One region of the Thermoanaerobacter siderophilus SR4 genome, then DNA from elsewhere that is predicted to be linked to it. Evidence: riboswitches for the same ligand, from Rfam matches in the RefSeq annotation. Region 1 holds a riboswitch; each other region holds the start of a gene.

Region 1 (3,128 bases):
AATTAGCAGAAAACTGGCAGATAAATGGACTTAATATAAAATTTTATTTAAAAAAGAATGTTAAATGGCAGGATGGAGTAAGTTTTACAGCTAATGATGTAAAATTTACTTTTGATTCTTTTAAAAATAAGGATGTAAAAAGTCCTTATAGGGATATTCTCATTAACTATCTCTCCTCTTATAAGACAAATGGTGATTATGAATTTGAAGTTGTTTTAAATAAACCTGTTGCAAATCCAATAGCTTTGTTTACTTTTCCTATTCTAGCTGAGCACCAATATAAAGGTAAGGAAGATATTTTAAATAAAGATATTGTACCTATTGGTACAGGGTCATATAAGATATCTTCTTACAGCGTTGGCAGAGAAATTATTTTTGAAAGAAATCCTTATTATAGAGGCGACAAACCTTATATAGATAGTATAGTGTTTAAAATTGTGCCTGATGAAAATGCTATGATAACATCTTTTCAAAGCAAAGAAGCAGATTTTACTTTTTTAAGTGACATAGACTGGGATAAATACAAAGAAATTTCAAACGTAAATATTTATAAATACGTTATGCAAGATTATGTATTTATGGCCCCTAATTATCAAAAGCCAGCTTTGAAAGATTCAAATGTCAGGAAAGCGATGTGTTATGGAATAGATGTTGACAAAATTTTGAGAGATGTATATTTCAGTCATGGGTTAAAGTCATGTATTCCCGTTCGCCCTGATTCGTGGCTTTATAGCAATAAAATAGTATCTCATAATTACGATATAAAAGAGGCAAATAAAATATTAGAGGAAAGTGGTTGGAATTTAGTTAAAGGGATAAGGAGCAATGGAACTTATCAGCTCAAATTTGATTTGCTGGTAAATGCAAATAATCCATATTTGATTAAAGTTGCTAAAATTATAAAGAATAATTTAAAAGATGTAGGAATTGAAATAAACATTGTACCAAAAGATTGGAGCAATTTACTAAGTTCTGTATATTCGGGTAAATTTGATTTGGTGTTAATGGAGTGGAATTTAAGTTATAATCAAGATATGTCTACAATGTTTATGACAAAAGGCAAAGACAATTTTATGGGTTATAGTAATTCTAAAGTTGATGAAATATATAGTAGAATTTTTTATGATTCAGAAGAGAATTCTTTAAAAACAGATTATCAGGCTTTGGAACAAGTTTTTTTAGAGGAACAACCCATAATTGGCCTTTTCTATATTGAAGGAGCAGTTATGGCATATGACAATGTAAAAGTTGTGGACCCTACTGGATTTAATGTTTTTAACAATATAGAAAAATGGTATATCAAAAAATAGGTATTGACACTGACCTAAAAAGATTATATAATTCATAGTGTGACGAAATTAAATAAAGCGTGCGGTGGTGGCGGAACTGGCAGACGCGTACGTTTGGGTGTACGACTACTCAGTGATGGATATTTTAATTGAAATGATTAATAGGTTTGCCACCTTGACAAACGAGTTAAGTGAGCAGTATAATAAAAACGCAGGCGGGCGTGCTGGAATTGGCAGACAGGCATGTTTGAGGGGCATGTGAGAGATAATCTCGTGTGGGTTCAAGTCCCACCGCCCGCACCATAAATAAAAGAGAAAAGAGGCGTTAAGCCTTTTATTTTTTGTCACACAAATTATTAATTTTTTATAAAATATATTAAAAAAAGATTAAAAAATTTAAGAAAATGTAATGTAAACATTGACTTTGACTGTAGGATATGATAAGATAAGACAAAAGGACAAAATATGCAATCTTGCCGAATCCGAAAGGTACGGAGGAACCGCTTTTTGGGGTTAATCTGTAGCTTTAAGCTGCAGTAGGGATACCTTCTGTCCCGCACCCGACAGCTAACTCCGGAGGCAATAAAGGAAGGAGATTTGCAGTGGATCAGCGAATAGGAAAGATGATTTTTGGAATTTCTGTGTTTGGTGCGACGCTGATTGGTAGCTCTTTTTTGAACCCAGCGTTTGCGGAAGGACTGGGAGTTGGAAAGATTACAGGCAATTATGTAAATGTGCGGACTCAAGGAAGCTTATCAGGAAGTGTCATTGCCCGCTTAAATTGGAATGACACAGTGACTGTGTTAGATAAGGAAAACGGGTGGTACAAGATAAAGCTTTCTGATGGAAGAGAAGGATGGGTTTTTGGTGAATATTTATCCGTAAGAAATTCTTCTAATGTCTCAAGAGGAGATTCGGAAAAAGCAGCAAGTGTTGGTATAGTGACAGGTAGTTACGTTAATGTGAGAAGTGAAGCGGGTTTATCTGGCAGCGTTGTAGCACAGCTTAACAAGAATACTACAGTGAATGTGTTGGGTAAACAAAATGGGTGGTATAAAATAAAGCTTTCGGACGGAAGAGAAGGATGGATTTACGGAGAATACTTAGCAGTGAGGAGCCCTTCAAGTATCTCAAGGGGTGAAGTAGATAGGAGTTTGATAGATAAGTTAATAGATTTTGCCAAGTCTTTTGTGGGGACTCCTTATGTCTATGGAGGTTCAACTCCAAAAGGATTTGATTGTTCCGGCTTTGTTCAATATGTTTTCAAGAATGTAGGTATTAATTTACCAAGAACGGCAAATGAGCAAGCTACTGCAGGAGAATATGTAAGTTATAACAATCTTCAACCAGGAGATTTGGTATTTTTTAAAACTTTAGGAAGCAGTGTGATAAATCATTCAGGAATATATATAGGTAATGGTGAGTTTATACAAAGCTCTTCAGGTAGAGGGAAGGTCATAATAAGTCCTTTAAACGAAGGGTATTATAAAGAACATTATGTTACAGCAAGAAGAATTATAAAATGACCTATGATAAAAAGAGTGCTCTAGAGAGTGCTCTTTTTTATATTGACTATTTTTATTCCTTGAGATATTATATAATACTGTATACGCGATATAGCCTATTTTATGGAAGGAGATACCTTATGAAATTTGTAAGAGAAGATGTAAGAAATATAGCCATTATTGCCCATGTTGATCATGGTAAAACTACTTTGGTTGATGCTATGCTTAAACAAAGCGGTATTTTTAGGGCAAATGAAAAAGTTGAGGAAAGGATCTTGGATTTTAACGATTTAGAAAGAGAAAGAGGTATAACAATTCTTGCTAAAAATACTGC
Region 2 (3,128 bases), 510 kb from region 1:
TAGTGGATGTATATATAAGGTATTTAAGGAGCAAGATTGACGACCCCTTTGACCGGAAGTTAATCCACACCATAAGAGGAGTGGGGTACACTTTGAAGGAGGATAAGGATGAAGATTAAACTGTGGCCCCGCCGCATAACTTTAAGGATAGCTCTTCTTTATTCTGTAGTTTTTTCAGTAATATTGGTTGCGCTTAATGCTTCTGTGCTTTACGGCTTAAAATATTATTTAATATACCAAGCAATGGACCAAGTAACAAGCCAGGCAGAGGCTATAAAAAGTAAACTGGGGGAAATAAAAGGGGACGTCAATTTATCTGAAAAAGATTTGATTTTTTCAAGCATACCAAATGAAAATATTTATACAAAAATATTTGATGAAAAAGGGAATGTCATCTATTCTTCTAAAAGATTAGAAAGAATTAATATTCCTCATGATGTAAACATAGATATTCCTGTTAAAATTGACAAATATGATAAGGATTTGACTTACCTCAATACCATTTTTAAAAGCGATGATAAAGTGTTCTATATTCAAGTGATAAAAGACATGGAAAATGAATATTTGTTTTTGAAGCTACTTTTTATTTTGATGTTTTTTGCGGATGCGGCAGGAATTTTTGTGTCCTTTATTGCAGGATATTTCGTTACAAAGAGGGCTTTAAGACCTGTGGATTATATGACAAAAGAAGTAAGAGAGATAGATGCCCATGGGTTAAATAAAAGACTTAAAATATATGGAGAAGACGATGAACTTACAAGATTGGCAAAAACCTTTAATGACATGCTGGATAGGTTGGAAGATTCTTTTAAAAGGCAGAACATGTTTGTCTCTGATGCTTCTCACGAACTTAGAACCCCAATTTCTGTAATAAAAGGGTATATTGACATGTTGGATAGATGGGGAAAAGAGGACAAAGCCGTATTGCAAGAGGCTATAGAGGCGATTAAAAGAGAAACGTTAGACATGGAGCATCTCATTGAAAGACTCCTTTTGTTGGCAAAAGGAGATAATAAGTCAATAAAGTTAAATAAGGAACAATTTAATTTAAAGGATGTAATAAAAGAAGTTGCAGAGGAAATAAAAATGTTAAATGAAAGCAAAAATATAGTTGTAAAAGGGCAAAATGACATAAATATAACGGCTGACAAAAAACTCATTAAAGAGCTTATAAGGATATTTTTAGACAATGCAGCAAAATACACTTCTTCAGATGGCAATATAGAAATTGATGTGGGGAAAGATAATTCAAAAGCCTATATAAAAATTAAAGATGATGGCATAGGTATACCACAAGAAGATATTCCACATATTTTTGATAGGTTTTACAGAGTAGACAAAGCGAGAGCCAAGGAGACAGGTGGGGCAGGATTGGGATTAGCTATTGCTAAGTGGATTATTGAGGAACACAAAGGAAGTGTCACTGTAAAAAGTGAAGTAGGGAAAGGTAGTGAATTTACCATAACATTGCCTTTAAGGTGATGTTATTTTTTTATCGAACTTTGCTCTTGAAATTCTATATATTGTGTGGTATTATAATAATACAACAATATATAGAGGTGATTAAAATGAAAAACCAAGTGGCAGAGGATAAAAAACAGCTAAAAGAAAATAAAGCTGATCAAAATAATGTAAATGTGTTTACATGTCCGGATTGCGGTGCTAAATTGGTTCATGAGGGAGGTTGTGTTTTCTGTCCTTTCTGTGGTTACAGTGAGTGCCAGTAAGTACCTATCTTTCCACCAGTTTAATATGGACACAAGTTAAATATCCGGCTATAATTTAGTTAAAAATATGCCGAATCCCCGATAAGGGGTACGGGGGAACTAAATTGGGGTGAATCCACTTTTGTGGTAGGGTGTCCCTAACCCGAACCCGTCAACTAACCTCGGAGGCAAAAGGGGGAACAACATGTTTAATATTCGCATCAAGGTCAAACCTCTCATCGCATCAGTTATAGCCGGATTGTTTATTTCCCAATCAGTATTTGCCGCAACTTACACAGTTAAACCCGGCGATACCTTATGGGGTATAAGTCAAAAATACGGGACTACCTATACTAAGCTGATGTCTTTAAACGGCCTTCAAAATACAATAATATATCCAGGGCAAGTTTTACAAGTGCCGGGCAGTGATAACACATATGTTGTCCAAAAAGGTGACAGCTTGTACTTAATTGCTTTAAAATACGGTATTACTGTTGATATGCTCAAATCTGCAAACGGATACAAAAGCGACATAATATATCCTGGACAAGTCTTTATTATACCCCGTGATACTTCTTCTAATAGGACATATCAGGATGTCAGCAGAGGTTCTATTGAAAGGGGTGTAATACCCTACACAAAAGAGGAATTTGACCTCCTTGCGCGACTTGTTACCGCGGAAGCAGATGGAGAACCATACCAGGCTAAAGTAGCAGTTGCGGCCGTAGTAATAAACAGAGTTAAAAGTGGTATTTTCCCTAATACTATAAAAGACGTGATATATCAAGTCGATGCATACGGAAATTACCAATTTACTCCTGTGTTAAATGGGTGGATAAATAGACCTGCCTCAGCTGACGCTATAAGTGCAGCAAGAGATGCGTTAAGTGGTGTTGACCCAACAAACGGAGCCTTGTATTATTTTGACCAAAGTTCTACTAATGCGTGGTTGTGGTCACTTCCTATAGCGGCAAGAATAGGTAATATGGTTTTCTGTTACGGCAGGTAAAACTTCCGATGAGAGGGTCAAAAACGGGTACAATTTAAGTACCCGTTTTTGACGTGCGCCCGGCATGGGCGATAACTAGGCGGTGAAAGTCCGCTGTGGGCTTGGTAGTGGGAACCACTAGCCAAGAGCAAGGGTGTCCATCGTGAGGTGGAATCTGAAGGAAGCTTAAGGCAAAATCTCGGTCTGATGAACAAGAACCAGATAAGAGGCTGAATTGGGATGGATGAGTTTGCGTAACAAAACGAAGTCCAACACTACCCGAATCCCATACAGTAAATCTGGCAGATATATGAGATGAAAGTTATCGTTCTTACCCGGGGAGGTCTCAAGGATAAGTCATGGAAGTAAAATCTGAAGTGACAACCCATACAGTGATGTATGGTTGAACCTTGAGAAGTCAGCAGAGGTCATAG
Region 3 (3,128 bases), 600 kb from region 1:
TTAGTCTAAAGCTTACTCCTACAATCTCCGGCTTATGTTCTTTAACAGCTTCAATCAATTTTTTAATAGGAACTGCAGGACCTAAAAATACAGTCTCATAACCTTGCTGTTCTGCAAATCTCAAAAAGTTATACACACCTGCTACATGGACGCAATTACCTATCGCTGCCGCTACAATTAACTTTTTCATGCTATCGTTACCTCCTTTCTTTTCCCTTCAACCAATTCTATAATTTCTTCAACTGTCATACCTTGTATGCCAAGCTTTTCAGCCGTTCTTCCAACTTTCCAATAATCTTTTCCGTGCATAACTGAAGCAAGATGTATAACAGCATCAATAGTGGGGGTCTTAATGCCTATTTCTTTCCCTATAGAAGACATAGGCACTAAACTCATAGGAACATCTTCAAATATATAACGACAATCTAATGTTTGAGGAGCTAATAAACCAACATAAGCTTTTGTATTTTGAATTGCCTCATATAGATTTTCTCCTTCCGCATTATAACTTTCTTTTAGCCATCTTTTAGCGGAAATAGTATTTACGCCCAGAGCTTTTGCCACCATCATTCTCTCATTATCTATTTTTTCCAATATCTTTGCAACAGAAGGAGAAATGCCTTCCCGATAATATTCAAAATTCCCTTTAGTAGTTTCTATTCTCGCTGCATTCAAAAGAGTAGGGGTGGGATGAAAAACAGCTCCAAAATTGTTAAGACTCGTTTCAAGAACATTTTGCGCCGGAATAAACTGAGAAAATGCAGTATTAAGTGTTTCCACCACTATTTCTGTTTTTTCTTTAGGTATTGCAGCAACAGACACTACTTCTTTTATTTTGTATATTTTAGCTCTTCCCATGGAAGACCTGCAGGCGTATATAAAAGTATCTGTTTCTGCAATAACTACATCTAAATCTTCTCTTTTTCTTGTAACATTATGAAACTCTAAAGCACCACCAGTTCTCCCAGGGTTTAATACAATTATTTGACCATCCCTAAGATATGGCAGCATGTCTTCGGCAATTTTATAATGGGCAGAAGCAGGAACTACAACTAAAACTATATCAACATCTTTAATAGCTTTCTCCATGTCATCAGTTATCACATTTAACTTGCCAAACCCTTCTACTTCTCCTTCTAATTCAATTCCACCTTTTTCTATAATAGGAAGTAATTTTTGATAGGTTCTATTGTACAAATTAACTTTATAGCCTTTTAAAGCGAGATGCCCCGCTATCGCTTGACCCCCATTCCCAGCTCCAATTACTGCAAAAGAGAGTTGTTTCATTTTTACTACCCCCTTTTAAAGAAATGAAAAAGCTATAGAGGGAAATCTATAGCTTTAACCTTCGGTGTCTGTAAAAACCCAAAAAGACACCAATGCTATCATCCTCCTCTTTCAACGCTTACGAGGTTAGCTGACGGGTTCGGGTCGAAAGATAACCCTACCATCTTTTAAAAGATGGATTCACCCCAGAAAGTGGTTCCCCCGCTTCTTTACGAATTCAGCGTTTAGCATTTTATTTAATTTTCAATTTATTTTTATTATATCATAAAATCAAATATTTGTAAAGGAAAACAGACTAATATTTACCAAAATCCTCTCCTACCCTTATTTCATCCAAATAATTATATATAGTATATCTGGAAACACAGAGTATTTTTGCTACGTAATCCACAGCGCCCCTTATTAAGAAAGTCCCTTTTGCATCTAACATTTTCACTATCTGAACCTTTTCTTCTTTTGTCATAAAATTTACAGGTTTACCATAATTCTCTAATGTAGTATTCACAATGCTTTCCAAAACATCACTTACACTGCCCGTATAACTTTCTCTATTTTCTTCTGTAGTATCAGCTACTTCACAGAATTCTGATAAGGTATTTTTCACCATAATAAATTCTGAAATATCGATATTAATTGTAAGGCACCCAATGGGCTTGCCATTTTCATCTTTTATAAAAATCGCGGACGACTTCAAAATTTTTCCATCATTGCTCTTGTTTTTATAATTTATTAAATTCTCAATATTATCTGATTTCAATACTTTTAATATAGCCTCAGGCAATGGAGCCCCCACTTCTCTTCCCGTAACATGGGGATTTATGATCGCAATGATAGGATTTTGTGGGGAAGAAAAGTCATGTAATGCCACTTCGCAATTTTTGCCAAATGTATTAGCTATACCTTCCAGTACTGGGATCATGCTTTTTAAGATAGGATGTGTTCCCATTGGCTTTGAATCCCCCTAATCATACAATATTAAATATATGCGGTAGAGAGTAAAAAATGACACAAGAGATAACAGCATTAAAAATTTATTAACGTTATTATACATACCTTAAATGCGGTTGTCAAGCACTATTTCCTTTGCATCTGCCCACAATCTTTCTAAATTATAAAATTCCCTTTCGGGTTGTTGAAATATGTGAACTATTACATCTCCATAATCCATCAAAATCCACTTGCCCCAATTGTAACCCTCAATATGATCAACAAAAACGCCGTCTTCCATAAGTTTTTTTCAATTTCGTCTGTCAATGCTTTGACGTGAGTATCCGAACTGCCAGTGGCAATAACAAAATAATCTGCGACAATCGTTAAATCTCCTATATACAAGATCTTTATATCATAAGCTTTTTTGTCTTCTAAAACTTTATAAATTTTAGACACCTTATCTTTTCCGTCTATCACTAAATCACCCTCCATTTTATATGTTTTTCCCTAAAATTATAGTTATATCAACATTACTGTCTCCATTCGTATCTTCCACTACAATAGCGTTTTTTAAAATTTTCTTCAGATCTTCTACTATTTTTTTATCATCAGTCCTATTGATTATCTGAGTAGTGTTGTAAGTGGTACCTATTACATTTCCTATCTTCACTACATCATACCCTTGTTGTTTTAACAAATCAGCAGTCTTTGTAGCAGCTCCTGGTATACCACCGCCATTTAAAACTTCTATTTTTATGTCTTTTTTATTAGCTGCGATAGCAGTATCATCTCTTTCATCATTTAAATTATCCATAAATTGTAATACTTCTTGTGGATCTGTGATATAATAAGCAACCCCATCAATGTACTGAGGAGTACCAGGCACAGTAGCTGCTTTTATATTGTCTTTG

Evidence for each region. Region 1 has a riboswitch for cyclic di-AMP ahead of THESIDRAFT1_RS09465 (C40 family peptidase). Riboswitches for the same ligand answer to the same signal wherever they lie in the genome.
Region 2: another riboswitch for cyclic di-AMP. It lies ahead of THESIDRAFT1_RS12140 (cell wall hydrolase); the one in region 1 lies ahead of THESIDRAFT1_RS09465 (C40 family peptidase).
Region 3: another riboswitch for cyclic di-AMP. It lies ahead of THESIDRAFT1_RS12620 (NAD/NADP-dependent octopine/nopaline dehydrogenase family protein); the one in region 1 lies ahead of THESIDRAFT1_RS09465 (C40 family peptidase).

Annotation. Positions count from the first base shown of each region.
Region 1 covers NZ_CM001486.1:1,930,856-1,933,983, forward strand. The annotation lists gene THESIDRAFT1_RS09455 (peptide ABC transporter substrate-binding protein) at 1-1,310, shown strand, start outside; tRNA gene THESIDRAFT1_RS09460 (tRNA-Leu) at 1,505-1,592, shown strand; cyclic di-AMP (ydaO/yuaA leader) riboswitch at 1,754-1,886, shown strand; gene THESIDRAFT1_RS09465 (C40 family peptidase) at 1,892-2,815, shown strand; gene typA (translational GTPase TypA) at 2,935-3,128, shown strand, end outside.
Region 2 covers NZ_CM001486.1:2,442,064-2,445,191, reverse strand. The annotation lists partial or broken gene THESIDRAFT1_RS12150 (response regulator transcription factor) at 1-119, shown strand, start outside; gene THESIDRAFT1_RS12145 (sensor histidine kinase) at 109-1,482, shown strand; gene THESIDRAFT1_RS14400 (hypothetical protein) at 1,569-1,727, shown strand; cyclic di-AMP (ydaO/yuaA leader) riboswitch at 1,786-1,912, shown strand; gene THESIDRAFT1_RS12140 (cell wall hydrolase) at 1,912-2,715, shown strand.
Region 3 covers NZ_CM001486.1:2,534,820-2,537,947, forward strand. The annotation lists gene THESIDRAFT1_RS12615 (cobalamin-dependent protein) at 1-190, opposite strand, end outside; gene THESIDRAFT1_RS12620 (NAD/NADP-dependent octopine/nopaline dehydrogenase family protein) at 187-1,287, opposite strand; cyclic di-AMP (ydaO/yuaA leader) riboswitch at 1,389-1,520, opposite strand; gene THESIDRAFT1_RS12625 (helix-turn-helix transcriptional regulator) at 1,583-2,233, opposite strand; partial or broken gene rsfS (ribosome silencing factor) at 2,342-2,694, opposite strand; gene THESIDRAFT1_RS12635 (LCP family protein) at 2,711-3,128, opposite strand, start outside.